DNA from 4 places in the Paenibacillus sp. RC21 genome. Region 4 is predicted to be linked to each of the others. Evidence: a T-box and tRNA genes for the amino acid it is inferred to sense, from the RefSeq annotation. Region 4 holds a T-box; the other regions hold tRNA genes.
The links. The T-box of region 4 lies ahead of argS (arginine--tRNA ligase). A T-box ahead of a tRNA ligase gene usually reads a tRNA of that ligase, here a tRNA-Arg.
Positions count from the first base shown of each region.

Region 1: it encodes a tRNA-Arg, which carries the amino acid that the T-box ahead of argS (arginine--tRNA ligase) is inferred to sense. The anticodon was not compared.
Region 2: it encodes a tRNA-Arg, which carries the amino acid that the T-box ahead of argS (arginine--tRNA ligase) is inferred to sense. The anticodon was not compared.
Region 3: it encodes a tRNA-Arg, which carries the amino acid that the T-box ahead of argS (arginine--tRNA ligase) is inferred to sense. The anticodon was not compared.

Region 1 is NZ_JBIYCS010000005.1:45,457-53,381, reverse strand. It holds gene ABIA61_RS17285 (ABC transporter substrate-binding protein) at 1-587, shown strand, start outside; gene ABIA61_RS17280 (carbohydrate ABC transporter permease) at 661-1,554, shown strand; gene ABIA61_RS17275 (carbohydrate ABC transporter permease) at 1,554-2,372, shown strand; gene ABIA61_RS17270 (GH1 family beta-glucosidase) at 2,396-3,742, shown strand; gene ABIA61_RS17265 (exodeoxyribonuclease III) at 3,832-4,596, opposite strand; tRNA gene ABIA61_RS17260 (tRNA-Arg) at 4,819-4,892, opposite strand; gene ABIA61_RS17255 (hypothetical protein) at 5,127-6,062, shown strand; gene tig (trigger factor) at 6,206-7,519, shown strand.
Region 2 is NZ_JBIYCS010000005.1:95,326-103,250, reverse strand. It holds gene ABIA61_RS17490 (XTP/dITP diphosphatase) at 1-513, shown strand, start outside; gene ABIA61_RS17485 (peptidoglycan-binding domain-containing protein) at 1,103-1,435, shown strand; gene ABIA61_RS17480 (DUF4367 domain-containing protein) at 1,451-2,083, shown strand; gene asnB (asparagine synthase (glutamine-hydrolyzing)) at 2,357-4,201, opposite strand; gene ABIA61_RS17470 (hypothetical protein) at 4,368-4,727, shown strand; gene ABIA61_RS17465 (magnetosome magnetite crystal formation protein family) at 5,022-5,315, opposite strand; tRNA gene ABIA61_RS17460 (tRNA-Arg) at 5,492-5,565, shown strand; gene ABIA61_RS17455 (SDR family oxidoreductase) at 5,876-6,634, shown strand; gene ABIA61_RS17450 (6-phospho-beta-glucosidase) at 6,827-7,925, opposite strand, start outside.
Region 3 is NZ_JBIYCS010000008.1:21,633-29,557, reverse strand. It holds gene ABIA61_RS21520 (phosphoglycerate kinase) at 1-1,108, opposite strand, end outside; gene gap (type I glyceraldehyde-3-phosphate dehydrogenase) at 1,232-2,242, opposite strand; gene ABIA61_RS21510 (sugar-binding transcriptional regulator) at 2,334-3,371, opposite strand; tRNA gene ABIA61_RS21505 (tRNA-Arg) at 3,607-3,681, shown strand; gene clpP (ATP-dependent Clp endopeptidase proteolytic subunit ClpP) at 3,891-4,487, shown strand; gene ABIA61_RS21495 (stalk domain-containing protein) at 4,615-5,727, opposite strand; gene ABIA61_RS21490 (SIMPL domain-containing protein) at 5,963-6,721, opposite strand; gene ABIA61_RS21485 (HPr family phosphocarrier protein) at 6,992-7,261, opposite strand; gene whiA (DNA-binding protein WhiA) at 7,397-7,925, opposite strand, start outside.
Region 4 is NZ_JBIYCS010000001.1:438,749-446,673, reverse strand. It holds gene ABIA61_RS02160 (ABC transporter ATP-binding protein) at 1-402, shown strand, start outside; gene ABIA61_RS02155 (S-layer homology domain-containing protein) at 513-1,481, opposite strand; gene argS (arginine--tRNA ligase) at 1,687-3,411, opposite strand; T-box leader at 3,472-3,726, opposite strand; gene ABIA61_RS02145 (four-helix bundle copper-binding protein) at 3,805-4,134, opposite strand; gene ABIA61_RS02140 (MogA/MoaB family molybdenum cofactor biosynthesis protein) at 4,396-4,911, shown strand; gene ABIA61_RS02135 (nicotinate phosphoribosyltransferase) at 4,982-6,445, opposite strand; gene ABIA61_RS02130 (cysteine hydrolase family protein) at 6,565-7,131, opposite strand; gene ABIA61_RS02125 (NUDIX domain-containing protein) at 7,199-7,925, opposite strand, start outside.

The DNA of each region.
Region 1 (7,925 bases), on a different contig from region 4:
AGCTTGAGGTGCTGGAAAAAACACAAATTTTGATGAACAACGCCATTGGTGGATTTATGGGGATTGACTATGGAACCCTGCCAAGCTTGTTTGCTACAGGGCGTGTAGCTATGATTGCAGATGGCACGTGGGATGCAACGACGATCCAGACAGCCAATCCAGAGATGAAATTTGGTTATTTCCCGATTCCAGGCAGCAATGATCCGGCAAAAAATAAGAACCTTGCAGGCAAGTACGATATGACATGGATGGTATTGGAAAAGTCGCCAAACAAGGATTATGCGATCAAATGGCTTGAAATGCTCTCTGAGAAGCAGAACTACACGGATTTTGTGAACGCCGCCGGATTTTTGCCGACACAGCCTGATGTGAAGATAAGTAGTGAATTTGTTAATGAAATCCAGCCTTCACTGGAAAACTTCAAGCTCTCTTGGGATCAGCTGTTTATCAATCGTAAGAATGTTGGACAGTACATTAAGGATGCCAGCATACATGCTGAATTTCTGACGCCTGCCGGTCCGCTAAAGACGCCTTTGGAGCTTGCCCAAAAATCCCAGGCAGACTGGGATGCGGCAGCCCCTAAATAAATCAAAAGGTTTTACATGAGCGCAAATTGGCAACTGTAAAGCTCCCATAATAATGTAAAAAGGTGTGAGGCCCATGTATCCCTTCGGAAAGGGTGCGGCCCGGTTAATGCCGTATCTTTTGCTGAGTATTCCGGTGCTGCTCTATTTGCTTCTTGGCTTTGGTCCCTCAATGGTAACCGTACTGTTTTCCTTTACAGATGCTTCAGGGGTTCCGGGACAAACGTGGAATTTTGTTGGATTCGAGAATTATATGACTTTTTTTACCTCTTCTGATTCTGGAGATCGAATTGCTTCTATTGGCCGTTCCCTATATTTCGCCGTAGCTGTGGTTGTGATTCAAAATGCAGTAGGGCTGTTCATGGCCGTCATTATTAATAAAAAGCTCAAGGGTGATGTGTTTTACCGCGCAGTATTTTTCCTGCCCGTTGTGCTTGGGGTAACAGTATCCGGACTGATCTGGCAGCTGATTTCCAATCCGCTTGGCGGTCCTGCGCAAGCCATGATGAACTTTTTTGGAACCAGCTCCAACTTTTTCGGGGACTATGATATTGCATTTGAACTGATTATTTTTGTGCAAATTTGGATGTACATGGGTTACTCGATGACTATTTTCTTAGCCGGACTCCAATCCATTCCCAATGATTTATATGAAGCAGGGTATATGGATGGCGCTTCTGGGTGGAAAGCGTTCAAAAACATTACCTTTCCGATGATTGCGCCGTCCTTTACAGTCAATATGCTGCTGTCCATTATTGGAGCCTTACAAACCTTTGACATTATTTATGTGCTGACAGGTGGTAAATTCAACACGACGACACTTGCGTTTGATGTGTATGCAACAGCCTTCGGCTCCGGGACGTCGGATTACGGCCTTGCCTCCGCAGTAGCTATGATCCAGTTCCTGTTTGTATTTACGGTGTCGATGATTGCTCTGTATTACTTGCGCAGAAGAGAGGTGGAAATGTAATGAGCAGTACCAAAGGAACAAAATTACTGAGCTATATCATCGTACTGCTCATGCTTTCGTTATATTTATTCCCGCTATTCTACCTCTTTAATGTATCGATGAAGACTCAAAGTGAGTATCTGATTGATCCCGTGGCTATAGCCAAAAGTCTGCGCTTGGAGAATTTCATGGATGCTTGGGAAAAAGGGGATTTCTCTCAGTACATGTGGAACAGTATTTTGTATACGGGCGTATCTACGCTATTAACGTTGGTGATATCCGTGTTTGCAGCTTTTCCATTGGCGCGGGGATACGTTAAGTTCAGCACTTTCTTTTATGTGTTTTTCCTGATATCCATGTATCTTCCGAACCCGCTGATTCCGCAATTTGCTCTCATTAATAGTCTGGGACTTTACAATACCCAGCTTGGTTTTATTTTGCTGAAAACAACGGGTACCGGCATTGCCTTCCTGATGTTTGTGGGATATATCAAGTCTGTCTCCCGAGAGCTGGATGAAGCGGCTGCTATGGACGGGTGCGGATATTCACGCTATTTGTTTACGATTCTTGTACCGCTGATGAAGCCGGTGTTGGCGACAGGCATCATTTTGACAGCGATTGGGGCGTGGAACGATATTATAGGTCCTACCATTTATTTGTCTGATCCCGCGTATCAGCCAGTGACCAAGGGATTGTTCTCCTTCTACGGACAATACATGAACAACTGGCCGCTGCTCGCTTGCGGTATCCTGATTGTTACACTACCGCTGGTTATTTTGTATATTTTCCTCCAGCGCTTTATTGTTGGCGGTGCAATGGCCGGAGCTGTGAAGTCTTAAATCCTGAAAGGATGATACCAAGTATGAGTGAGAATACCTTTTTATTTCCAGCCACTTTTATGTGGGGAACCTCGACCTCTTCTTATCAAATTGAAGGTGGTGTAGCTGAGGGAGGAAGAACGTCTTCCATTTGGGATACTTTCTGTCAAGCACCCGGGAAGGTGATAGGCGATGACAGCGGAGATATGGCTTGTGATCATTTTCACCGCTTTAAGGAAGACGTGCAGTTAATGAAGCAGCTTGGCTTTCTACATTACCGTTTTTCCGTGGCCTGGCCGCGCATTATTCCTGCACCCGGCGTGGTTAACGAACAGGGATTACTCTTCTATGAGCGCCTGCTGGATGAGATTGAGTCGGCCGGGCTAATTCCGATGCTGACACTGTATCACTGGGATCTTCCGCAGTGGATCGAGGACGAGGGGGGTTGGACAAATCGAAGGATTATCCAGCATTTTATGACGTATGCCTCTGTAATCATGGATCGGTTTGGACAACGCATAAACTGGTGGAACACGATCAACGAGCCTTATTGTGCCTCTATCCTGGGCTATGGTACAGGTGAACATGCTCCCGGCCATGAGAACTGGAACGAAGCCTTTACTGCCGCTCACCATGTCCTGTTGTGTCATGGCATTGCCATCCATTTGCACAAGGAAAAGGGTCTGACAGGTAAGATAGGAATTACACTGAACATGGAACATGTGGATGCTGCTTCTGAGCGACCTGAGGACGTAGCCGCTACCGTCCGCCGAGATGGCTTTATCAATCGTTGGTTTGCCGAGCCGTTGTTTAACGGGAAATATCCAGAGGATATGGTGGAATGGTACGGGGCGTATCTGAACGGCTTGGATTTTGTACAGCCTGGTGATATGGAGCTGATTCAGCAGCCGGGGGATTTTTTGGGCATCAATTACTACGCCCGCAGCGTCATTCGAGCGGCTACAGACGCTTCGTTGCTTCAGGCAGAGCAGGTTCGCTTCGAGGAACCGGTAACGGATATGGGATGGGAGATTCACCCCGAATCCTTTTATAAGCTGCTAACTCGGATTGAGAAGGATTTTACCAAGGGCTTGCCCATTCTGATTACGGAAAACGGAGCAGCGATGAAGGACGAATTGATGGATGGGAAGATTGAGGACACTGGACGTCAGCGCTACATTGAGGAGCATTTAAAGGTATGCCATCGCTTCATCGGGGAGGGAGGGCAGCTCAAGGGCTATTTTGTCTGGTCATTCCTTGATAACTTTGAATGGGCTTGGGGCTACAGCAAACGTTTCGGTATTGTACATATTAATTACGAAACGCAGGAACGGACACCCAAACAAAGTGCGCTGTGGTTCAAGCAAGTGATGGCGAATAACGGGTTTTAAATAGATTATCATGATAATTTAAGCTGTCATGCTGCAATAACAGAGCATGACGGCTTTTAAGACTGCATAAATTTTTGTGTAAGGGGGGACTATGCTGAAATATCTTGCATATCCAGTATAACAGGGCAGTGGTCGCTGCCCGTAATATGGCAATCAATGCTTGCATCTATCAACAGCGGGCGAAGTCTGTCCGAGACGAGAAAGTAATCGATCCGCCAGCCGATGTTCCGTTCTCTCACCTTCGGCATGTAGGACCACCAGGAATAAACATCCGTCCTGTCAGGATTAAAGTATCTGAAGGTGTCTATAAATCCAGCGCTCAGCAACTGCGACATTCTGTCACGTTCCTCAGGCGTAAATCCGGCATTTCCGCGGTTGGCTTTCGCATTTTTCAGGTCAATTTCCTGATGAGCCACGTTCAAATCTCCGCAAACAATGACAGGCTTCAATGCATCCAACTGTTGCAGATAGCTGCGGAAACGGTCCTCCCATTCCAGTCTGTATGGCAGTCGGGTCAAATCCCGTTTGGTATTCGGAGTATATACATTAACCAGATAAAATTTCTCAAATTCCAAAGTAATGGTTCTGCCTTCAGGTTCCCCATTTTCTTCAAGTCCATAATGCACAGAAAGAGGTTTGATTTTGGTGAAGATAGCGGTGCCAGAATATCCTTTTTTCTCGGCATAATTCCAGTACTGTGTGTATTCCTCCATATTCTCCATCAGGATTTGTCCCTCTTGAAGCTTGGTTTCCTGTACGCAAAAAATATCAGCATTCGTTTCTTTTAGATAAGTATAAAATCCTTTGGTCACACAGGCTCTTAAGCCATTAACATTCCAAGATATGATTTTCATTTATTAATTCTCCCTTGCCGTACCAAACATGTAAGCATACTGCTTTATTTCTGTGGCACTTCGTCAGTTCATGCTCGTCGGAAAATATTTAACATTAGATGATAGCATTCTCAGCGTTTTTTTGAAGTGGATACGAACTTTTCTACATTAGAATAGAATATATTTTTTTGTGCGGGGTTGTGAAACGAAAAAAAGCTCCCTTACGGAAGCTTCTCACGATAACGTCCCAGGAGGGATTCGAACCCCCGACCGACGGCTTAGAAGGCCGTTGCTCTATCCAGCTGAGCTACTGGGACATAAAATTCAAGCGAAGATTAATATATCACATGGATAAAAAAAATTCAAGCTTTATTTCGCATATATCCGGTATTCAGGCTTTCTTTAGCATAAAAATCAAAGTAGCTATCGTTTTTTTTGCCTCATAAAAGGGTATGTTAGAATACAGGTGAATATGTGGAAGACGAGAGGTTGGACTTCGGCCGCTGTTTCTCATATAATCTACAAATACTTTAGCTTGCGGTGGAGAGGGGGTGCCTTTAATAAAGGACTCCAAGGTGACGACAAAAGAAAATAATATTGTTTTGTTTCCGAAGACACTGGATTACTATCAAATTCAACTCACTGTAATGCTTGAAAACGAGCGTTACGGAGAGGCGATGGCGATGCTGCGTTTTTTGATGCAGTGTCAGGGACAGGAACAGAAGCAATACGAAGAGTGGGAGGCCCTTTTACAATGGCTGGAGGCCGCATTTCCACAGTATGCCGACAGAGGGGCGGACACGGACACTACGGCAGAAGATGAGGTCAATGAAGCAGAGCTGGCTCGCCAACATGCGCGCTTCAAGCAGGAGCAGGATGCAGGCTACGGCAACAAGCTGCTACATATGGCTATGGATGAACCGTTGTCGGAACAGACGATTTTAGCGCTGGAACAACTGTCTTATCTGGATCTGCCAGAAATCGACGATGCGCTGCTTAACTGGATTAAGGAACGGGAAATCCACCCTCTGCTTCAATTCCGTGTTTTGCAGACACTACGACGACGCGGAATGGAAGGGACGATCGAAATCAGCCGGGGAGATGAGAAGGCAGAAATCGAGATTGAGTCTATTCCGTTGCGGCCGGATGAATTTCCTGAACCGATTATGCGTATTCTGGAGCGGGTGGCCGATCAGACTGAAGTGCATGAGCCTACGCTGTTCTATTTTGCGCAGGAGCTATGGTCGCAGTTTGTGATGGCGGTGTACGGTACGAAAGATTACAGGTCAATGCTGGTGGAGGAGGACGGGATGCCGGATATTTGGGCGGCAGCACTCCATCAGACGGTATCGGAGAGTCTGAGTGGCAACAAGGACGAGGAAGAAACCCGTGCTATATATGGCATTACCGATGCATTGCGCTTCCGTTTTGAGCAGGTATATCGGTCGATGCGTCTATTCGTAGCGGCGGGAATGAACACTCCATAACGGCCGGAAACGTTTACCTGTGAAGTCATTCAAGGAGCTGCCCTTGAAAAAGATAGTAATGTTAGATATACTATAGTGGTTATTTTGTGTGCGTTGATCGTATGAAAACTAAGTGAAGATTTTGTTGGAGGGGAAAGCATAAAATGAAAGCAACTTGGGAGAAAATAGAGAAGAACCTTGGGGTTCTTGAAGTTGAGGTTGACGCGGATCGTGTAGCCGCTGCACTCGACAAAGCTTTTAATAAAGTGGCTAAACAAGTAAGTGTACCAGGATTCCGTAAAGGTAAAGTACCACGTCCTATTTTTGAAAAGCGTTATGGTATTGAAAGCTTGTATCAGGATGCAATTGACTTCCTGCTGCCAGAAGCCTACAGCCAAGCTGTAGAAAAAACGGATATTTTCCCGGTAGACAGCCCTGACGTTGAAATTGATCAATTCGCTAAAGGCGAATCTTTCAAATTCAAAGCCAAGGTTACTGTTAAGCCTGAAGTGACTTTGGGTGAGTACAAAGGTGTAGAAGTGCCTGTAAGCAAACTCGAAGTAACTGACGAAGAGCTGGCTCAAGAGCTGGAGCGTTTGCAACAACGTCATGCCGAGCTGGTTGTCGTTGATGAAGATGCTGCACAATCCGGCGATACGGCTATTATCGACTTCGACGGTTCCGTTGATGGTGTACCATTCGAAGGCGGACAAGCTGAGAAGTATTCTCTGGAGCTGGGCTCCAATACGTTCATTCCTGGCTTTGAAGAGCAAGTGGTCGGTTTGCACACAGGCGATTCCAAGGACGTTGAAGTAACGTTCCCTGAGAACTACCATTCTGCTGATCTCGCTGGCAAACAAGCAGTCTTCAAAGTGAAAGTTCATGAACTGAAACGCAAAGTTCTTCCTGAGCTGGATGATGAATTTGCAAAAGACGTAAGTGAATTTGATACACTGGCTGAATTCAAGGAAGACTTGAAAAAGCAACTGCTGGAGCGTAAGGAAAATGAAGCTAAAGCTGCCCGTGAGGGTGCGGTAGTGGAGAAGGTTGCTGAGAACGCAACAATCGACATTCCTGAAGCGATGATCAAAAGTGAAGTGCAAAACATGGTTCGCGATTTTGACAACCGTCTGCGTAGCCAAGGCATGAATCTTGAAATGTTCCTCGGATTCTCCGGCCAAAGCCAGGAAGATCTGGAAGCGCAAATGAAAGTGGATGCTGAGAAGCGTGTACGCAACAACCTCGTGCTGGAGCAAGTGGCTAAAGCGGAAAGCATCGAAGTTTCCGAAGCGGAAATTGATGAAGAGCTGAAAAACATGGCTGAAGCTTACAAACGTTCGGTTGAAGAAATTCGCGGTATTCTGGAAGGTAACGGCTCGTTCGCAAACCTGAAAGAAGAAATTTCACTGCGCAAAACGATCGCTTTGTTGTTGGAAAACAGCAAAGAAGTTGAAGCGCCAGCTGAAGCTGTCGAGTAATTCAAACGATAAAATATACGGGGTATGCCAAACAGGTTGCAACGTAGCAATTAGATAGGGATAAGGCACGTAGTGAAAGTTACGTGCCTTATTTTTACCTTGGGAAATCCATATTTTAGTCTTTTATGGAAAATTCTGTGAGTTGCGCTTTATTGTTGTACATAAGTCACTGCTGTACATTTGCACATACATACGAAACATGGTTAAATATGAGAAGGTCTCGGCTAAGCACGTTGTATAACAGCCCGCACTGCATATATGAGCGGATGCAAATATGACACGAGACTCTGAACATGTTAAAATATTTTGTAAGGTGTTCCCGTTTCATGCTTGCCGCTTCCGTTTTAATGGGACTTAAGGAAGTGGATGAATACTGGTGTTCATTTCAATAAAGAAAAGAGGTTGG
Region 2 (7,925 bases), on a different contig from region 4:
ATCCCTGATGTCGTTGAGGATGGTAAAACCTTTGCCGAGAATGCTTTGAAAAAGGCCAAAGCGGTCGGAGATGTGCTCGGATTGCCTGTGCTGGCTGATGATTCCGGCCTGTGCGTGGATTTGCTGGACGGTGCACCGGGCGTATACTCGGCCCGTTATGCCGGAGAAGGTGCCAGCGATCACGAAAACAATATCAAGCTGCTCGACGTTCTGGAATCGAAGCAGCTTGGTGATGATACCGGACAGCCTTTGCTAAGCCCGGCTCAATTCGTCTGCACCTTGATTCTGTATAATCCGCAGACAGGGGAGACCTTGGAATCGACTGGCTCGGTGGAGGGCTGGATTACAACGGAAACCGCAGGCAGCGGGGGATTTGGCTATGATCCGTTGTTTTATTTGCCTGAGTTTGAAAAGACGATGGCCGAGCTGACGCTGGAACAAAAGCAAGCCATTAGCCACCGAGGCGTAGCATTGCGTGACTTGGCGAAAAAGCTTGGGAATCCGCAGGCATAGTTTTTAGCAATGTAGCTGCTGGGCTTGAGTAACCTTTAGATGCGTCTGTTGCCTCACCGTTTTATTGAACGGCTAAATAATTAGGCTAACATATAACAATAATGAAGGATAGCTGATTATACCCCTGTCAAGTAGACAGGGGTATAATCATGTATAGACTTTTGATTTTTCCATTTCCATCAAGCTTACCCAGAATTAAACCTCAGATTAGTCTGGGGTTTAATGGCAGGCGCTGGCGCAAGGAACCAGTTAACCAGCTGAAACAGCAGCAGCCTGGTCGGACCCCTTGTGCGGTTCAATTCCGCAGCGTGCCCCTGATAGATTGGGGGAATTGCCCATATTTTTGTTGAATAATTACAAAAATAAACTTATAATGTAAGAGAAGACAACAAAATGCAATATGCAGCTATTAATAGTGTAGCTGTATTTTGTACGTTCTTTATTAGTCATAAAACACATACAAATAACCTTTTACATAATCAGTCTGATTAATAAAGTCCATTCTTGTCTCGGGCTTGCAAGCATAGCAAGTGCTGCCAGTGATTTTAGTGGTTTCCCTACTTTGCGCCAAGGCGACAGCGGGGGATATGTGAGAGCATTACAAGCAAATTTATGGGCCTATGGACAACAGGGAACCGTAGGAACGATTGATGGAAGTTTTGGTAGCGGTGTGAAATCAGGGCTCCAAAATTTTCAAAGTGCTAAAGGACTAACAGCAGATGGAATAGCTGGTTCGGGGACTTGGAATAGAATGAACTATAATGTCTCTGTTGAAGTTCCAGGAAGATCTTTCTTCTTATCTACTCCTGACAGTTCGACTTATTACGTGTTTTATGGGACAGGAGATAGTGGTAGTGGTATGAGATATGCAGTTTTGTATAAAACCAATAATAGGACCGTTACTTCAGGTACAGTATATTAATAGGAGGGGTTTAATTTGAAAAAACAATTAGTTGCTGTAGCATTAGGTGGCGCACTCGTAATAGGTAGTGGTGCATTTGTATATAATTCCTATGCTGCCGAATCGGAAGTTCCATCACAGGTTCCGGTTGAGACCAAAGCAGAAGCGATTGATGCTTCAACAGCACAAGCGCCGATGGAAACACCAGCAGAGACAGTAGTTGAAAGCTCTACTGATATCGAAGGACTCATAAACATATCTGATGTACCAGCAGAAGATATCCATATTCCTAATCTAGCGCAGGGAGCCTCGCTTAAAACAGCAGCAGCGGCTGGAGACGTAAGTTTGAAACCATTAAACACAACAGCACTAAAAGGCGAGAATGGATTGGTTATTAGACAATCATATCGCGGGAATGATGGAAAAGAAATTATGGTCATTCAAACCGAATCCCACATGGATGAACAGGCTACTATTGAGAGTTTGAAAGACTCATATAAAGAGGAAAAGGTTGAGTCGACTAAAATCAACGACCATACTGCTGTTTATGTCGACGGGCAAGCAAGAAAGGTTGTTCATCTGATTACGAAAGATCACTTTTATACTGTTTCCTCTTTTAATGCCACTCTTGATGAATTGAAGGAAATTGCAAAAAATATTCAAGAGTAATTTTTTGGTCGAACTAATTACTAAAAAACACAAACGATCCGTTTGTGTTTTTTAGTTTCCTTTCCCAATCCAGTCATAATTGAGTAAACCGTGCCATGCACATATCTCCTCCAGTTCACTCTATCCATGGTTCATGTGGGATTTTTTGAGTGTCTAATTTGAAGGGGACGGTACCAAGCTGCGGATAGACTTTTTGACATTTATTATTTTCCATACAACCCGAGCTATTCACGTTTTGCCTTGAGGAAGGTTATGTCAGGTTACGACTAACGCTTACCGAATCGCTACCTTGTAAGTGCGCAGCCAGTTATCCACTTGAGCCAAATACGCGAACAATTGAGGCCCTGACATCAGTTGACCGAACCAGGGCAGGTTGGTAGATGCCTCCGGTGAGGCCGCGATATCCCGTACTTTTTGGGCATCAATCAGCTTGAGCAGCGGGGAGGAGGAATCATCCAATAGATCCAGCGCCTGTTTTTTCACAGCAGCAAGATAGGAGGGGTTATGCGTTTTGGGATACGGGCTTTTTTTGCGATACAGCACATCATCCGGCAGTACACCCTCCAGCGCTTTGCGCAAAATACCTTTTTCACGTCCGCCCGTCATTTTAATACTCCACGGGATGTTCCATACATACTGCACCAGTCGATGGTCGCAATACGGTACCCGCACTTCCAGTCCGGCCCCCATACTCATCCGATCCTTACGGTCCAGCAGAGTAGGCATAAAGCGGGTGATGTTCAGATAGGACATGACGCGCATTTGCGCAGCTTTACCTGTTTCCCCCGGCAGCTTCGGCACTTCTCCTACCGCTTCCGAGTATCGGTCGTTCAAATACTCCAAAGGCTTGATCCAGTCCCGCACCTCGGGAGACAGCAGACTGGCTCTCATGTCGGGAGCGACTGCCCACGGGAACGTACCCGAATTGAGCATTTCTTCACGATGGAACCACGGATATCCGCCAAACACTTCATCCGCCGCCTCACCGGAAATGGCGACAGTGGCTCCTTTTTTTATCTCCCGGCAAAAGAGATACAGCGACGAATCCACATCCGCCATACCGGGCAAATCCCGCGTTAGCGTGGAGTTGTTCAGCGCTGCTACGACCTCGGGCGTATCGAATTCGATCCAGTGATGTTTCGTGCCTAACTCATCGACCATCCGCTGAATCCACGGGGCATCGGCTCCGGGCTGGAACGCATGAGCTTCGAAATGCTTGTCGTTATCCACATAATCGACCGAATACGTATGAACTTGTCCCTGCCCGGTACGCTTGTAATAATCGACAGCCAGCGCGGACAGTGCGCTTGAATCCAGACCGCCCGACAGTAGGGTGCATACCGGAACGTCTGAAATCAGTTGCCGCTCTACCGTGTCCAGCAGCAGCTCGCGTACCTTGAGCGCTGTTTCTTCGGTGTTATCCTCATGCGCAAAGCTTTCCAGCTTCCAGTAGGCTTGAATGCGCACACCGTCGCGGCTGTACGTTAGCGTATGTCCGGGGCGAAGCTCCTTCATGGAAGAATATACGCCGTGTCCGGGGGTGCGTGCAGGACCGATGATAAAAATTTCGGCCAAACCCTCGGCGTCGATTGCGGCTTCTACCGCAGGGTGCTGAAGCAGCGCTTTGGGTTCCGAGCCAAATACGAATACATCTCCGGTTTGGCTATAAAATAACGGCTTGACTCCCAGCCGGTCCCGTGCCAGAAATACCTGCTCCCGCTCACTGTCCCAAACCGCAAAGGCAAAAATGCCATTCAGCCGATCCACACAATCCGGGCCCCACTCCATGTAGGCTTCGAGCAATACCTCTGTGTCGCATTGTGTCCGGAAAAAATGCCCTCGCTGTTGCAGCTCTTTTTTCAGCTCAGGCGCGTTATATATTTCCCCGTTATATACAATCGTATAAGTGATATCCTCAAGCTGCCGGATCATGGGTTGAGCACCGTTTTCCGGGTCCATGACGCTCAGTCTTCTGTGTCCGAAGGCACACGGGTTGGATATCCAGGTGCCTGCAGCATCCGGTCCGCGATCGGAGAGCGTTTGCGTCATATTGAGCAGCAGCTCCGATTGATGCATTAAGTCTCCGTTCCACTGTATGAAACCAGTAATTCCGCACATATGTCTGTTCATCCTCTCTTTGTCGTGTTCATCCAGTGTTGGGATGAAACAAAAACTAAATCCCCAGTTCATCAGTATATATGCCGAAAAGGAGCATAAAATGTCTGTCCGTTCCGAAAACTACAAATGGGGCAACCCGTGTATTCGCAAGGAAGGAGGAAGGCAAATGTACTACATCAAGGATGCTAAAATACGCCGCTTCACCGAACTTGACGGAGTACGCTGCGCAGAGGTAGAGGTGCGGCCAGGCGCGGCAGATGACCCGGAACTGCTGGTCTACATCACTGCCACCAATCAGCAGGACGGTCAGGAAGGCTATGACGTGGTACGCATCATTCGTAACGACGCCGATCTGGCGCTGGATTGGTACGACAATAACCTGCATTCCGCGTTTGAGGAAGTGACGGACAAGGCTTTTACCGACTCCACACACATTACGGCCGGGGAAGAACGGGAAAAGTTTAAAAGGGAGTTACTTTCCTATGGGCAGCTCAGCACGGAATTTGCCAAGGAGTTCGGCGTATGAGAATAGGATGCGCCATGCCTCGGCTTTTGTTGATTTGGGCTCCAGCGCCACCGCGGGATCAGCGTGAAAGGAGGGGGAAATCATAGACGGCAAAGCGAAGTATAAGAAGAACAAAGGCAGCAGTTATATTCATAACAATGAATTTGCGGAAGAAGTGCTTGAGAAAAACGTAAGGCATGAAGTGCCAAAAAGTCCTAGACGTTTCGGTAATAAATAAATTTGTCCATTAAAAATTTTAAAGAAGCCTCCGTATCCCGCTTAACTCGCGGAATGCAGGAGGCTTCTTCTTCAGATTTATGCGGCTTCACGGAGCGTCATAATTCCTTTGTAAATGTTGTAGACAAATACCCCGAGGTAGACCACAGCGAATAGCAGCACAAACCCGATTACAGAACCTGCATGATTCGCCGTTGCGATAAAATACAATAGCGGAATCGCCGCGATAATGGGGAAAATGTGCGACAAAATGGCCTTTTTTGCATGTCCCTGAACATACTCGTCCCGTACCGCAATCCATACAATAACAGGCAACAGAAAAGGGGCGAAAAAAATACTGAAATAACAAAGTGATGACAATAGACCTCTCACGGATTAGATACCTCCTTCGTAGCATGGCCTTTTGTACATAATACCCCGTCAGCGTCCAAATGATTCCTTTTGCAGCCTGTTTACTTGTACGATAAAAAAATGCTTTTGACAGTTAGCAAAAATATGATATAATAATCAATGCGCTGAATACATAAGGTTCCAACGAATACCATTTTGTCCCAGTAGCTCAGCTGGATAGAGCAACGGCCTTCTAAGCCGTCGGTCGGGGGTTCGAATCCCTCCTGGGACGTATAACAGAGAAGCTTCCGTAAGGGAGCTTTTTTGTGTTCCAGTTATGCTCACAGGGTTCACGATATGATGCGATTAATCAGTAGTGACATCGTCTATAATTTCATTAAGCAGAGCTTCGATAGACTGATAGTTCTTATAAAATGTCCCCCTATTTAATAGACATTAATGTATAAAAGTGTTTGCTAGTGAGCAAAATAAGTAGCGTTTGATGATTTTAGCTGATGTGCTTCTTTATACTATAATTGTAAAAGTTGATGAACAACTGTCGAACATTATACAGGATACAGATGCAGACGAGGAGGATAGAAATGAGACTTCAAGACAAAATTGCAGTAGTCACAGGTGCAGCTTCCGGTATGGGTAAAGCTATTGCCAAGCTTTATGCACAAGAAGGGGCCAAGGTAGTGGTGTCCGATATTAATGCAGATGCAGCTACTAATGTGGTAGAAGAAATCAAAGCTAATGGTGGAGATGCTATCGTCGTAGTTGCTAATGTTGCAAAAGAAGAAGATATTCAGAATCTGATTGATACGACCGTTGACACCTATGGTACAGTAGATATTCTGGTAAACAATGCCGGAATTATGGATAACATGGAACCGGCAGGCGATATTAAAGATGACCAGTGGGAAAGAATTTTTGCGATTAATACAACCAGTGTTATGCGTTCTACTCGTAAAGTTCTACCTATCTTTTTAGAAAAACAAAAAGGTGTCATTGTGAACGTAGCTTCTGCAGGTGGGTTGTTTGGTGGGCGAGCTGGTGGAGCTTATACAGCTTCTAAACATGCAGTTGTTGGTTTTACTAAAAATACAGGCTACATGTATGCTCCACAAGGAATACGTTGTAATGCAATTGCTCCAGGTGGTGTGGAAACTAACATCAATTCAACGATAACTAATCTAAATAAATTTGGTGCTTCCAGACAGCAATTGGGAATGGCTATTAATCCACGTCTTGGAAAATCGGAGGAAATAGCACAGGTGGCTTTATTCCTTGCTTCGGATGAATCAGGTTTTGTGAACGCTACAGTGATTACTGCCGATGCAGGTTGGACTGCCTATTAATAATCTGAATTAAGCCACAATACGTGGCTCTATCCCGGGAGTTGGAGCGATGGATTAGCTACGAGTTACTGTGGGAGAATAATTAAATACCAAGAGGCCGTGTCTGACACGGCCTCTTTTACTGGATTCAATAGCTTCGAACCTCAGAACGTGGAACATCAATTAAGTGATAGGAAAAGCTCTGCTTTTGTTTTATACCGTTGCTTTCGCCTTATGCGCAAAAAATTGTGGCAAATGCTCTTTATGCGCTTCCAGCAATTCATCCAGCACCGTTTGGGCGATGTCACCGCTTGGTACAAGCGGATTCAGGGTGAAGGCTTGCAGAGCTGTTGCGTAGTCCCCCGTTACCGCCGCTTCAATCGTCAATTCTTCCATCGCCTTCATCACTTGCAGCAAGCCGCGCTGTGCAGGCGGGAATTTGCCAAAGTTTACAGGTTCTGCACCATGTGCGCGAATCACACTGGTAATTTCAATCGCGCTGTCATAAGGAACATCATCAATTGCACCATTGTTACGTGTGCTAACCACCATCAGTGTGCCTTTGTTGTTATAGATGGAATTAATAATTTCACAGGCTGCATCGCTGTAATGCGCGCCGCCGCGTTTGGATAGTTCCTCCGGTTTGTAATCCAGATTAGGATCTTTATACAGTTCAAACAGGCTTTCTTCCAGACGTTTGACGACTTGACCCCGAGTTCCTTCATTTTTGGCTTCCTCTAGTTCTTCCTTCAGCATGTTATCTGTCATGTAGTAATAACGATGGTATGGACAAGGCAGCATTTTCAAATGACGCACTTGATCATACAGGAAACGCATGTTTCTAATATTTTCAACGACCTTTTCCGGTTTTGCGCCAGGCGCGTACAGTCCTTCAATCACCTGCTCAGTTAATTCGGTCCCTGTTTTGTCATATACTTTATGCCAGTGAAGGTGGTTAATTCCTGCAAATTTAAAGAACAGTTCTTCTTCCGGTTTGTCCAGCACAGCGGATGCACTCTTGATCGCGCCGATTGGAACATTACATAATCCGATGACTTTGTCCCATTGACCATAACGAAGCACGGCTTCGGTGACCATCCCTGCAGGGTTGGTGAAATTAATCAACCACGCATTCGGACACAGCTCTTTCATATCCTCGACAATACTGAGGATGACAGGAATGGTACGGAAGGCCTTGAACATTCCTCCGGCACCGTTGGTTTCCTGACCGATCATACCGTGTTTTAACGGAATACTTTCATCTTTAATCCGGGCTTCGAGCAAGCCTACCCGAAACTGTGTTGTTACAAAA
Region 3 (7,925 bases), on a different contig from region 4:
TAGAGATATGATCCATTTTGTCAGCCAGATGGAACTTCTCAGCCGCTGCCGCAGAATCACCGCCACCAATGATGGTGTATGCTTCTGTTGTTGCGCAAGCTTCCGCTACTTCACGCGTACCGCCAGCGAAAGGCTCCATTTCAAATACGCCCATTGGTCCGTTCCATACAACCAGTTTGGAGTTTTTGATAACATCTGCATAGATTTTACGTGTTTTCGGTCCGATGTCCACGCCTTCCCAATCTGCAGGAATGCCGTCAATATCAACAATGTTCGTGTTCGCCGTAGCGCTGAAATCGTCAGAAATAACGATATCTACCGGAAGATAGAAGTTTTTGCCGAGTTTCTTCGCTTTTTCGATAAATCCAAGAGCTACGTCCAGTTTGGATTCATCCAGTAGGGATTGACCCACTTCATGACCTTGAGCTTTAAAAAATGTATAAGCCAAACCGCCGCCAATAATTACGTTATCTGCAATGTTCAGCAGGTTGTCAATCACGTCGATTTTGTCTTTTACTTTGGAACCGCCGATAATGGCTGTAAAAGGACGATCTGGGTTTGAAAGAGCTTTACCGATTACAGACAATTCTTTCTCCATCAGCAAGCCGGAAACAGCCGGAAGAAGATGCGCGATACCTTCTGTGGAAGCATGAGCACGGTGCGCTGCACCAAATGCGTCATTCACGAAAATGTCAGCCAGCTCAGCAAATTGCTTCGCCAATTCAGGATCATTTTTCTCTTCTCCTGGATAGAAACGTACATTTTCAAGCAACAGCACGTCGCCGTTTTGCAGTTCAGCCACTTTCGCTTTAACAGCCTCACCAACTGCTTCGTCCACTTTAACAACAGGCTTTTTGAGTAGTTCAGACAAACGCACGCCAGCAGGAGTCAGACGCATGGATTCAACGACCTGACCTTTTGGACGTCCAAAGTGACTCGCCAAAATAACTTTTGCACCTTTTTCAATCAGGTAGTTAATCGTTGGCAAGGTTTCACGAATACGCTTGTCATCCGTAATTTTACCGTCCTCAACCGGAACGTTAAAATCTACACGAACAAACACCCGTTTTCCATTCAGTTCTATATCACGTACGCTCTTTTTGTTCATCTCCATATTCCTCCGCACCCTTTTAATTTTACGAAACAGGAATTTAAGGCACATTTTGATATATAAAGAGCGGAAACAATAACTGCTGTTTCCGCTCTATGATGTTGCGCGATAAGACTGTTCTTACTTAGCCAATTTAGCGAAGTATTCCAACGTACGGATCAATTGTGCTGTGTAGGACATTTCGTTGTCGTACCAAGCTACAGTTTTCACCAGTTGTTTGTCGCCAACAGTCAGGACTTTAGTTTGAGTTGCGTCAAACAAAGAACCGAAAGTGATACCTTTGATGTCGGAAGAAACGATCTCGTCTTCAGTGTAGCCGTAAGTTTCAGGATCGGAAGCTTCTTTCATCGCAGCGTTGATTTCTTCAACAGTTACGTTTTTCTCCAGAACAGTTACCAGCTCAGTCAGGGAACCAGTTGCTACTGGTACACGTTGAGCCGCGCCATCCAGTTTACCTTTCAGTTCAGGAATTACCAGACCGATGGCTTTAGCAGCACCAGTTGTGTTAGGAATGATGTTTTCAGCTGCAGCGCGAGCACGACGGAAGTCGCCTTTAGCATGCGGAGCATCCAACGTGTTTTGGTCGCCAGTGTAAGCATGAATTGTAGTCATCAGGCCTTCAACGATACCAAATTTGTCTTGCAAAGTTTTAGCCATAGGAGCCAGGCAGTTTGTTGTGCAAGAAGCACCGGAGATTACAGTTTCAGTACCGTCCAGAATTTCATGGTTTACGTTGTAAACGACAGTTTTCATGTCGCCAGTAGCTGGAGCGGAGATAACAACTTTTTTAGCGCCGCCTTTCAAATGTTTCTCAGCAGCTTCTTTAGTTGTGAAGAAACCTGTGCATTCCAGAACGATATCTACACCCAGGTCTCCCCAAGGCAGTTCTTCTGGGTTGCGGTTAGCCAAAACCTTAACTTCTTTACCGTTAACTTTGAAGAAGCCATCGTGTACTTCTACTTCTCCTTGGAAAGTACCTTGTGTTGTATCATATTTCAACAGATGTGCCAGCATTTTGGAATCTGTCAAGTCATTGATTGCTACTACTTCAATACCTTCCACGTTTTGAATCCGGCGGAAAGCAAGGCGTCCAATACGTCCGAAACCGTTAATACCAACTTTAACTGTCATGAGTGAGTTCCTCCCAAAGTTCGTTTAGTTTAGTTTATATATTCAAGACAGACCCGAAAGCCCGTCAAGACAACACAATTCATAAATCCGTTTAACCATTCAAATAATGGCTTACAATTTCAGCAGCAGCGCCTTCGTCGGTGACAAGAATATCTTCCTGCCCGAAACGCAGCACTGCATGAATAGCGGCCGCCTTGCTCTTACCTCCAGCTACGCCTAGAACCGTCTCGGTACGCCTGATATCCTCCAAACGGAGTCCAAGCGTCAGCATTCTGTGAACAACGACGCCGTCTTCGTTAAAATAATAGCCAAACGATTCGGCAACCGCGCCCTCACTGCTGATCTGGGCAAAGGTTTCAGGGTCGAGCTTGCGTCTACGTGCCATTGCTATGGCGTTGCCTATCCCGTGAATGATGATCCGACTCTCGCGAATCAGGCTTAAAATATCCTGAATATTCGTATCTTCAAGCAGGGAGTTGTAAGCATGATTGCTGAGCAAATCCGGTACATGGAGCAGACGGTATTGTGAGCCGACCTTACGAGCCATTGTGGAAGCAATTGTGTTCGCCTGCATTTCCATGCTTTCTCCCAAACCCCCACGTGCTGGTACGAACCATCCGCCCTTAAGTGGGCCATTAGCAGGTAGTGTCAGTTGGTCCGCCACGTCGGCAATCGTCGTGCCACCTGTTACGGCGACCACATCCTCGTCGTCCATAACACTCAGCAGCGCTTTTGCCCCGGCACGACCCAGCTCCTGCTTCGTTAAAGGAGAAGCATCCGAATCCCCTGGAACGACAACCACCTTCCTCAAACCATAGGCTTGACGAATCTGATCCTCCAATTGGGACAGGCCGAACAAGTTGTTCGCAATTGGCTCCAGCTGTTCCAGCAGATCCAGTCCTGCTTTGCTCACCTTCATGCCCACACTCTCAATCTCAATCAGCCCTTGGGCTTTAAGAAGATCGGTTTCGGCGCGCAACACGCGCTCGGTCATGTTCAGTGAAGCCGCCAGCGTTCTGCGTCCAATAACATCGGACAGCATAATCTGATGCAGGATTGTGTACCTTTTTTTCAAAACATCCATGAGGTCGGGCAGAAGCTGCTTCTGTATTTCTAATATCTTTCGCATGCTTTCCACTCCCGCACACTTCTAAGTTCTATCTTTAATACTATATCACTAACTGGTCTTAAAACGTCCCGGGTTAACTTTTTAAGTCCCACGTATATCTTACCCAATATTTGCTCCACATGCAAGTCTATCTGAACCTATATTTCTCAACTTTTTATGTGAATATGCGCACGTAATAAAAGCTTGCAATTCAATGCCGTATATCATATAATCATCTTTGTTTCCAATTAGCTGTGCGCCCGTGGTCCAACGGATATGACGTAGGCCTCCGGAGCCTGAGATCGAGGTTCGATTCCTCGCGGGCGCGCCATTTTATATGAATGTCTAAATGCTTCTATATACTGTTTTAACCAATAAGAGCGCAGAGGGCTCTTTTTTTTGACTATTAGTTTGACTTTCTTTGACTTTTTGTTTGAAATTGTTTATCATGTGGTTAATACGGTAACAGTTTATAAATAGGGACGTGTAATCGGCATGTCCACCAAATCCATTAACGATATTAAAGGGAGGTTTTTTGACGTGAGCTATGTTCCTATGGTAGTAGAACAAAGTAACCGCGGCGAACGCGCCTATGACATTTATTCCAGACTGTTGAAGGATCGCATTATTTTGTTGGGCTCGGACGTCAATGACGTTGTAGCCAACTCTATTATTGCGCAAATGCTGTTTTTGGCTGCCGAAGATCCTGAAAAAGACATTCACTTGTATGTTAACAGCCCTGGCGGTTCGATCACAGCCGGTATGGCCATTTTCGATACGATGCAATATATTAAACCTGACGTGTCTACGATTTGTGTAGGTATGGCGGCTTCCATGGGTGCGTTCTTGCTGAACGCAGGTGCCAAGGGCAAACGTTTTGCTTTGCCGAACAGTGAGATTATGATTCACCAACCGCTGGGTGGCGCACAAGGTCAAGCAACGGATATTGAAATCCGCGCCCGCCGCATTCTGAAAATGCGCGACAAATTGAACCGCATTCTCGCAGATCGCACAGGCCAACCACTGGAGCGCATTGAAAAAGACACAGACCGTGACTATTTCATGTCCGCGGATGATGCCAAGGAATACGGTATTATTGATAAAGTGCTTACTAGCTCCTCTCCAGAAGGTGTGTAAGAGAACGAATTATGGCCTCTGAATAGCTGGTAAACGAAAAAAGCTGCCCCGGATGATTGTATCCGGTAGGCAGCTTTTTTCGTTTACTATTCTTTTGTGTACAGATAATCTAACTTATTCATTTGTACTATTCATTCTGTCCAGTAAAAGGCTTGCTGCCTTGAGGCAACAATTGACCAAACGAATAAGTGAACTCAGGAATACCATACGCATAAGGCCCATACTCATACAAGTCAAACACAATCGTCACACCGCTATTCGTTACATAAAAATTCGGATTAGCCGCAATATTCTTGAAGCCACCAAAGCCGCCTTCATTCACCATTGGACCATTAATTTTTTTCTTCAGGTCGCTATTAAGAAACTGTTTGTAATTAGGATTGGCCTTCAGCACGTCAGACAATTGCAGCAATTTTCCATCAGCGAGTGAGAACGTATATCCTTTACGGGCCGTCATACCATGAGCACCAGCCGTATCGGAGTAATCCTCCATAATGATGCTCAAAATCCCTTGTTGGTTATAGGCAATAGCAAAATCATTACTGAAAGTATACGGTCTTTCTACTGTAGGTTCACCCTCTGCTACTTGCTTTTTGCCTGCTGCCAGTATTCCCTCCGCTTGCTTTTTGAGCACACTATTAATGGCCTGCTGAGCTTCAGGGTTTAGCTGGCCACCGCTGATTTGCGAGTACTTAACCTTGTAGGAAACCTTTGCATCACTCGAAGCCGGAAGAGATTGGGACGTAATCGTGATCGGATTTAGCTGGCTTTTACTCATTGTTACTGTTTTCTGAGCTGCATTCCACTGAGCATCGATACCCAGATAGTCTTTCAGCAGACTCATAGGAATGTACAGCTTCCCGGCGATCTGTTTGGCGTCCATGTTGCGTGTGGTTATTCCATTGACATTGACATAGGGACCATCGGAGGAAGAGGACATGATGTAAAGCTTATTGTACCCACTACCTACGGTATAAGTCGCTGTTTTGGCATCATAACTCACCGGAATCCCCAGGCTGTCGCGCAATGCTGCTACGGGAATCACTGTGCTTCCGTTCACCTGAATCCCTTTGGTCGCCAACGTTTTACCATTCCATTTAATAGAAATACCTGGTTGCTGTGCTGTAGCCTGTTGTTTGTATGAAGCTGCCTCGATATAGGAAACGGGAACAACTGCAACTCCTACTAAAATTCCCGCTGCCAGCAGTGCGGAGCCCCATTTTTTTGTATGCTTGTTCATATTAAATATTCCTCCTGTTATAGATGTGTATTCTACGTGTATTGATTACTTTACTTATTATATCTATCCCCCTATGTTCGTAGTTTACAATCTGTACACTCTCCGATTTCAATCTGTACATCTAGGGGACCCAGCTATTACAGACTCATTACAAAATAATTTCGACATATAAAAAAGCCAGCAAGTCATCCTGCAAATAAAGCAGGACGCTTGTGGCTTCGTTATCATCTGTACGTTAGTTCAATTCGTATTGTGCCGATACTTGGACCTTCACAGTCACTTGACCGGATTGTATTTCTGTTCCGCCGCTTGTATCCAAGAGTGCTTTACTCATAGCAGCCTCACGTTGTGTGAAGATTTGGGCATCTCCCCCATCTACCGTTACGTTCAGGAGAGTTCCAAGCCCTCGTTTGGTTGCCTTCGCTACAGCACTGGCTTTGGATTGAGCATTTCCCAACGCCTTGGCAATCGCTTCTTCTTCATAAGCTGAAGAGTTTTCTACCGAAAAACGCACATTATCCACGTTGTTCGCTCCAGACTGTGTAGCCTCATCCAGTAACTGACCGATTTTATCCAAATTACGGTACTTTACGGAAAGCGTATGATTGGCAATATAGCCTTTGAGCTTCTGTCCTTGTTTTTCGTCATAGGTATAGTTAGGCTGCACGTAGAACTGGCTCGTCTGAATGTCGTCTGCACTGATGCTCCACTTTTCTTTCAGCAGTTGTGTGACCTTACTTATTTTAGCGGCGTTGGCTTTTTGGGCAGCTGCTGCTGTATTTCCTTCAGATTGTACGCCGATGGATAGATAGGCAATATCGGGTTTAACCAATACTTCCCCGCTGCCACTCACATTAATTACACTGCTTACCGTCGTAGATGCTGACGCGGCATAGGCGCGATCTGCTCCTGTCCATAATCCTCCCGCTACTACTCCTGCCAATAATGCTCCTGCCAGAACTGCTGTATTTGCAGCTTTTGTCCAATGCTTCATCATATTCGCCCTCTTTTCTTGATGATGTATGTACCTTCCAGACGGAAACTAAGGGAAAAGGTTGCAGTTAGGCACCACATTTTCGAAACAGAGTACCATCACAGAATTTAAATTGCTTGTAGCTTGGGCTAAACACAGCGCCGATATTCAAAGAGACCACATTGTAGCAGCCCAACAGGGGATTGCCCACTCTGTTTTTTCGGGTACAAAAAAAGCCCCAAAGGGGCTTTTCACTAAGAGCATATACCATATCACAAAGCAGATGTTTATTTATTGATTTTCCAGCTCTACTTTACTAACCAGACTTACTAAAGCGTTTACAGCCTGTTCGGCATCCGCACCTTCAGCACTAATGTAAATTTCAGTACCTGTACTGATGGCAAGGCTCATAATACCCATAATACTCTTGGCATTAACCTTCTTGTCTTCTTTTTCCACAAAAATCTCAGATGAATATTTATTCGCTTCCTGTACGAACAACGCAGCAGGTCTGGCGTGCAGTCCTGTTTTCAAGCGTACGACTACCGGATGTTTTGACATGTCAGCTTACCCCCTCATCAAATAAATCTGGACACTACTTACTCCATTTTATTTATCACATTATAACATTAACCCGGGACAGACACTAGAAAAAAAACTAAAAAAACCGGGGCTGAAGCCCCACAGACACTCCTTTTATGGAATCAGGCCGTTTTCTCCCCTGATTTTGTCAGCCATCTCGTCAATTTTGCGAAGTCGATGATTGACACCCGACTTACTCACAACCCCTTTGAGCATTTCCCCGACTTCTTTTAAATTCAAATCAGGATGAGCGAGACGTATTTCCGCCACCTCGCGCAGCTTATCTGGCAGCGTATCCAGGCCGACTTCCCTCTCCAGCAGCTTGATATTCTCAATTTGCCGGACAGCAGCTCCAATCGTCTTGTTCAAATTAGCCGTTTCACAATTAACAATCCGGTTGACGGAATTACGCATATCACGCATAATGCGGACATCCTCGAATTTGAACAAAGCCTGATGCGCGCCAATGATGCTGAGTAGCTCAATGATCTTTTCGCCTTCCTTGATGTAGAGAATAAAGCCTTTTTTTCGCTCAATGCAGCGGGCATTCAGATGAAACTCATTCGCCAGATCGACCAGCGCCTGGCAATGCTCCTCATACATCGAGGAAATCTCCAGATGGTAAGACGATCCCTCCGGATTG
Region 4 (7,925 bases):
ATTGATACCGAAACCGAGGCGCTTATCCAATCTGCGCTGGAGGTGCTCAAGAAAGGGCGTACTACCTTCATCATTGCTCACCGTTTGTCGACCATCCGCAGTGCGGACCAAATTCTGGTGCTGCATCGGGGCGAGATTGTCGAACGCGGAAACCATGACGAACTCATGGCTCAGGGTGGTCGTTACTTCCAGATGTATCAGCTCCAGTCAGGAACGGCGGGAACAGATACAAATCCATCCTCTAGTGCATCGTCGGAACAAGAAGCTTTACTTGCAGAGAAAACTGCTGTAGCAGCAGGAGCTGCCACTTCTGGAAAAGCCGATACCCGAGCAGGTACCAGCTCCTTGCAGAAACCGGGCACAGGTCAAAACGGACCCGGCTTGGCTGGAGGAAGCGCATAAAGTAAGCACACAAAGCATGCATAAAAAAACAGCAAGTCTCCGGATAAATACAATGGAGACTTGCTGTTTTACTTTTTCTAAATATATGTTTCGTGTGTACGCTACAAGTATTATTGGGCTACCGAGGTGCCTGATCCTGTAGGAGGAAAAACAGTTCCCTCTACCGCCTTAATCGTAACTTTATACTTGCTGTCCACCAGTGTACTTGTGTGGGTATCCGTAATGACCTGGATATTCATTTCCCCCGGCTTTGGACTTGTCAGCTTGTAGTAAATCACTGCAGTGGCGTCATCTACGTAGTCGATATGATCCACTTCAATGCCGTAACCGGGATTGGGTGCCTGCAAACGGGTTAATGTTACCTTGTTCTGCTGTTCATTCACCTTCTCTACACTCATACTAATACCATTTTGCTGGCCCGGATCTGAAGGCTCTGCCGGATTTTCTGGAGTGGATTCAATCGGTTTATGATTTTGCACAAATTCGGATGCATTATAGACCATCTCCGCTGCCTCCATTCGGGTTACTTTACGTTCCGGATTAAAGTTGCTCTTTTCATCTAATTTAGCAATTTTGGTCAACAACAGGAACTGAACCCCTTCGCTTGAATCTTGGTCCAGCTTCTTGCCATCCGCAACATTAATGTACATGCGGACTGTTGGATATTCTCCGGTTGCACTAACCGCTTTGTACAGTATATTCGCGAATTGTTCTCTTGTCATCTGAGTACTTGGATCAATATCCGGTGACAAAGGAATTTGGTGTTGAGCCGCAATCCGGTAAGACTTGGCATACCATGCCGAAGACGGAATATTGGCGAAGGAACCCGTCGTGAAATCCGGCATAACTTGAAGATCCATCGCATTAACGACCATATGCACCCCTTGTGCATACGTAAGTGATTGATCAGGCGCAAACTTATCCTTCGTGATGCCCTGAATAATACCTTTGTTCTGAAGCGAACTTACAATCTTCTCCTGCTCTGTTCCTTTTATATCACGAAATGCCGAAGCTGACGTAGCCACTGCCAACGAACAGATCACCAGCAAAGCTGCTGTCACGCTTTTGTTTTTTTTCATGAGATGCACCTCCATATTTACTATGTTTCTTCTATACTTATCGACGCAATACTATCAACAAATGTTTCAGATACTCAAAAATTGATTGTAAAAAAAGCCTACGATACTTACAGTTAGTGTAACCCGTTTAACTCTTTTCTGCTCACGTCCTAGGCTATATTCTAAGGATACTCACTTTGCGGGCACTCTTCCTCAGGCCATTTGGCTACATCCGATAGGGTGCTTTCAGGCCAAGAAGATGCAGCGTATGTGCCAAAATATCAGCAGTTTGTCCAGCCAACTGAATGCGCCACGGCCCACCATCGACAATCCGCTCCTTGGCGTAAAAGCGGTTGAACGCCTGCGCCGTATCCAGCGCAAACCTCGCGATAACCGAAGGTTCCAGTTGCCGAGCCGCACGTTCCAGTTGTCCCTGATAACGAACCAGTTGCTTAAGCAGTGCCCAGCCTGCATCCCCCAGCATTTCATCCGATGCATCGGTGAAATCAGATACTGGATGTTCCCTCATAGGAACGTCGATACCAGAACCATCCACCGTACCGGCGCCAGCATAAGCTTTTTCCAAAAGACTGCGTATACGTGCATGTGTGTATTGTACATAAGGACCTGTCTCACCTTCAAAGGTTAACGCGTCTTCCAGTGAGAAATCCACTTCGTTCAGGCGGTTATTTTTTAAGTCGCCAAAAATGATCGCCCCGATGCCGACGTCCTCGGCTATTTCCTGTTGATCCTGTAAATTGGGATTCTTCTGGGTGATGATAGTTAGAGCGCGGGCCACCGCTTCATCCAGCACCTCCTCCAGCTTCACGACCTTGCCGCGTCTTGTGGACATTTTTTTACCTGCAAAACGCATCAGACCAAACGGCACGTGCTCACACTGCTCCGCCCACGTCTCCCCTGCACGCTTTAGCACCTCAAACACCTGCCGGAAATGCAACTGCTGCTCTCCACCTACCACGTACAGCAACCGATCAGCTTTCATCACCTCATGACGGTAGAACGCCGTAGCCAAATCACGGGTCGGATAGATGGTAGTCCCATCCTTTTTCAAAATCAGACAAGGCGGCAGCCCTTCATCCTCCAGACGCACCACAAGCGCACCGTCACTTTCTTCCAGCAAACCTTTCGTCCTTAATCGGGCAACAACCGCCTGCATTTTATTATTGTAAAAGCTCTCTCCCAGTACATGATCAAATGTAAGGTTCAGACGCTGGTACATGCGATCAAATTCACGCAGGCTGACTTCAACAAAAAACTCCCATAGCTGCTGAGCCTCGGTATCTCCATGCTCCAGACGGCGGAACCATTCTCGACCTTCGTCCTCCAAAGATGGGTCATGCTCGGCTTCCTCATGAAAACGCACGTACAGCTTAAGTGACTCTCCAATCGGATCTTGCTGTAGCTGCTCTTCATTTCCCCATCTTTTATAAGCCGCAATTTGCTTACCAAACTGTGTTCCCCAATCCCCCAAATGATTCACACTAACCGGAACATACCCCGTTTCCCCGAGAATGCGGTACAGTGCAGCACCGATGACAGTAGAACGAAGATGGCCGATACCAAACGGTTTGGCAATATTGGGCGAAGACATATCAATCACTACCCGCTGTCCGTGTCCGAGATCTGGCTTGAAAAATTCGGGTTTGCTCAATTCAGCCAGCATCAGTGGAATATGAATGGAACGCCCCAGTGTTATATTGACATAGGCTCCTGATGCCGAAGCAGTCAGTCCTTCCTTACGGGTTATGGCCTCCGCCAGTTCCAACGCAATTTGCTGCGGAGCCTTCCTAAACTTTTTAGCCAGCAAAAAACAGGGAAACGCTACATCCCCCCATTCCGGTTGTGGCGGTACCTCCAATAAAGAGGAAATCTCCTTTTCCTCCAAGCCCGTATGGGCAGAAATAGCCTGAGTAGCGATCGATAACAGCATGGCTTTCTCTCCTTTTTTTCATTAGAATCTAACAAAAAAAGCTCCCGCCTCTTGAATTATTCAAGAGACGAGAACTTCAATATCCCCGCGGTACCACTCTTCGTAAATCGGATTGTGCAATGAACTATGCATAATCGCCGATTTCACTCCAATGACAAATAACGGTGTCTGCCGGGCTGAACTACTAACGGAACTCCGTGTTGGAACAACCGTCTCCCGGGTGCGCTTCACGTTGGGCCTCATACCGGCTTCCACCTTTTCCGGCTCGCTGTAATGATATGGCTCCCCTGCTACTCTCCCGTTCCAAGACGTTAATTCCCATCATTATACAAACCTATCCTGTAGAAAGCAATGTTTTATTTTCTGTTCAGGCGCTGGCTCGATTATATGTAATTACACAGCCACCATTTGGCGGCATGCCTGAACACAACGGCGGCAGGCTGCTGCACATTGCTTGCAATGCTCATGAGCGTGCTTACCGCATTCAGCAGCACATACTTCACAGGCTTTGGCACACAGCTCACAAATTTGCTCGGCAAATTCCGTTCCGCGTTCCAACATTTGAGCAGCAAACCCGCATATTTCTGCACATTCCCGGCTCACTCGAATACACTCGCGCAGCATAGCCAAATCATATTCCTTCAAGCTCGCCACGTAACAGACGTTGCAAGCGTTCATACATTCCAGGCAAGCATCCACGCATTGTTGGTATGAATGTTTCATAATACATTACCTCCCTGTTGTTGACCCTGCTGTATTATTACCCGTCGACAATTGAGATTAATCAACCGTTGTTCACGCTTTCAACTTGACCAAACAAAAAATCCCGGCTTATGTAAGGAAGTGTACTATATTCCATCCCATCCGTGCAAGGGGATAAATCACACAACTCCCTAATGCCTGCTCCTGACTTGCACACCGACAATCATTCCTCTATTGTAAAAAGAGTATGTCTAACCATAGATCGAGGAGTGAGCATTGCAAATGAATATATCTTCTGTAGAGGAGCATCGACGGGAGGCCCCACAGCAGGTTAGCTGCATGGTTGTAACCGTCTCCGACACCCGCACCGTGGAAACAGATACCGGAGGACGTCTACTGGTGGATCTGTTGGAAACGAACGGCTATCAGGTGGCCCGATATGTTATCGTCAAAGACGACTATGATGGCATCCGGCAACTGGTATCCGAAGCCGCGGAACGCGATGACATTGAGGCTGTTCTTCTGACAGGCGGCACCGGTATTTCCCCGCGTGATACAACGTATGAAGCCGTATCCTCTCTGCTGGATAAGGAACTGCCCGGATTCGGGGAAATCTTCCGTTATTTAAGCTTTGCCGAGGATATTGGTTCTGCAGCGATATTGAGTCGTGCTGTAGCTGGCACTGTCGACCGGACAGCCGTATTTTCTATGCCAGGCTCACGTGGAGCCGTCCGTTTGGCGGTGGAGCGCATTATTATACCTGAGCTGCGGCATGTCATGAGGGAAATTTACAAATAACACACAGATTTTCCTCTTATGCTCTGAAACACAAAGAGGCACCCCATTATTTGCAGGGTGCCTCTTAAAACTATTCCTTTTCTTCCACTTCTGGCTGCATATAGCTGTCGATCAGCTTTTGTTTCAGCCCCCATACCTTTTCACTGAGATTTACACGGTAAATTTCCGGGTTCATTTTCCGCAAATATTCCGGCCAGAACAGTTGCAGCTGGGAAGTATGGTATGCGCGAATTTCATCCAGCCCGGGAAGTTCATACACTTTCTGCCCATTTACGAAAATAGGCTCCAGCATCGGAACTGCCTCGTAATTTTCCACATACTTCTTCATGTACGGATGCAACGGGTTAAAGAGTTTCAGCCGCTTTCCATTGCGCGGACGGTCTTCGTCCGGAAAAGAAATATAATCGGCGACAGCTCTCCCTTTCTTCTTATCTATAATACGATATACATCCTTCTTACCCGGTGTGGATACCTTTTCCGGGTTGCCCGAAATTTTAATCGTCGGCAGCATTTCTCCTTCTACTTCCCGTTCGACTAGCTTGTAAACCCCGCCCAATGAAGGTTGATCCGAAGCTGTAATGAGCTGTGTCCCCACACCCCATACATCGATACGCGCGCCTTGGGCCTTTAAGTTAAAAATTGTATTTTCATCCAAATCATTAGAGGCTACAATTTGTACGTAATCCAGCCCTTCGGCATCTAGCATTTCCCGAGCCTGAATGGATAAATAAGCCAAGTCACCACTATCCAGCCGGATCGAATTCATCCGTTTACCCTGACTCTCCAGCATCTTCGCTGTCCGAATCGCATGGGGAACGCCGCTCTCCAGCGTATCAAAGGTATCTACCAGCAGTGTGACCTGATCCGGTAAAACCTTCGCATACACGTCAAAAGCCTCCTGCTCGCTCATAAAGGTCTGCACCCATGAATGAGCATGTGTTCCCTTCGTCGGAATACCAAAATGCTCACCTGCCAGCATATTAGATGTCGCGTCAAAGCCCGCTACATAAGCAGCCCGTGCTCCCCAAATCGCCGCATCTGCTTCCTGCGCCCGTCGTGTGCCAAATTCCAGCAGCGTATCGCCGCTTGCCACCTGCTTGATGCGAGACGCCTTTGTCGCAATCAGTGTCTGGTAGTTCATAAAATTCAGCAATGCTGTCTCGACCAGCTGTGTTTCCATAATCGTTCCTTCGACACGTACCAGAGGCTCATTCGGGAAAACAAGTGCCCCTTCTTTCATTGAATGAACGGTTCCACCAAACCTAAACTGGCGCAATGCCTCCAGAAACATAGGATCATACTTCTCCTCTTGCTCTGAAAGGTAACGGATATCCTCTTCTGTAAAGCGCAGATTTGCAATGTAATTCACAATGCGTTCCAGACCTGCAAACACCGCATATCCGTTGCCAAAGGGCAACTTGCGAAAATATGCCTCAAACACAGCTTTTCGCTGGTGACTTCCGTTCACCCAATGGGCATACATCATATTAATCTGATATTTATCTGTATGTAATGCGAGGCTCGTTGACTGCATCATAATCATCCTCTCTGACTGTCCCCGGTTTTGCAGCGACGTACCGCCTCATCCATCTGGATTCAGCAATATCCGACTCCATTCTGTTATCGGATATGGGTGCACAATCGTTAAGTTATTTACTTCTTCTGGCGTAAAATCGTATCCTCAGCCGACCATACGGCGGCTCCAAGACTGCCCTGAAAATGACCCAAAGCCCAATCATGTCCGGCCTGATTAAAGCTGGCCACAGCGTCCTTGTATACCGTAATCGCAAATCCTTTGTTATAAGCGTCTACAGCCGTATGCAGTACACAAATATCCGTGCATACACCGATCAAATGAACTTCTGTAATACTACGTTCGCGCAGCCTGAGTTCCAGGTCCGTGCCAGCGAAGGCGCTGTATCGTGTTTTATCCATCCAATAGATGGAATCACTCTGATTGGCATAGAGGTTATGGAGCTTGCCATACAAATCTCGTCCCCCGGTTCCACGAATATTATGCGGAGGAAACAGTTTGCTTTCCGGGTGATAAAGATCATTTTCCTCATGCCGATCCACTGCCATTACGACAAAGTCCCCTTGATCCACATACGCCTGCGTAATGGCTGCCATCCGTTCATCCAGCTCTATTGCCGGTGGTCCAACAGGCAGATTGCCGTCCACAAAATCATTCGTGTAATCAATAACAATCAATGCCTCCATCGTTCAGTCAGCTCCTTCATCCTCAAGTTGGGGAGTGTGCGTTCTTTACGTGACCTACTACAATACATTAGGTGTAGATAGACAACCGCGGCACCCTGTCACTAAAACGATAAAGCTGTGCCGGTCTCTGTGAATACTGGTTGGAGCTGAGCGGTTTGCCATTCTCGTCCCGTACCTCTTCCAATATTCCCTGTCTGCTGCGAGTCGACGTTATTTTGCGAATAAAGTTCGGCTCTTCGAAATCCGGTACGACACTTTGAATGACCTGATACAGCTCGCCCAATGTAAAATGCAGAGGTAAAAACTGCTTGGCTATCGTCGTCTGGAGCATTTGCAACTGAATCTTCCGGTAGGCATCCACAATAATGTCCCGATGGTCAAACGCCAGCTCCAATTCCTCCAGCGCTTCACGGATCGTGAACAGCCCAACCTCGGAAGCATCATCCGCCGCTTGCCGCTGCTCCAGCATCCATTCCTCTACCAGTGCAAAAAACGCATGCGATATGATCCACCCGCGCGGATCACGCCCAGGTCCACTATACACACCTAGGTACTCCAGATGACCGCCGTCCACGCCGGTTTCCTCTAACAGCTCGCGCTTGGCAGCTCCGTAAATGGATTCATCTTCCTGACAAAAGCCCCCCGGCAACGCCCAACGTCCGGCAAACGGCCAACTACGACGCTTGATAAGCATTACCTTCAGCTCACGGATCGGCAACGTCTTTGTCACCGTCTTGCGCTCCCGCTTGGTTAAGGTGAACATGACGATATCTGCCGGAGCACCATCCGGGGTG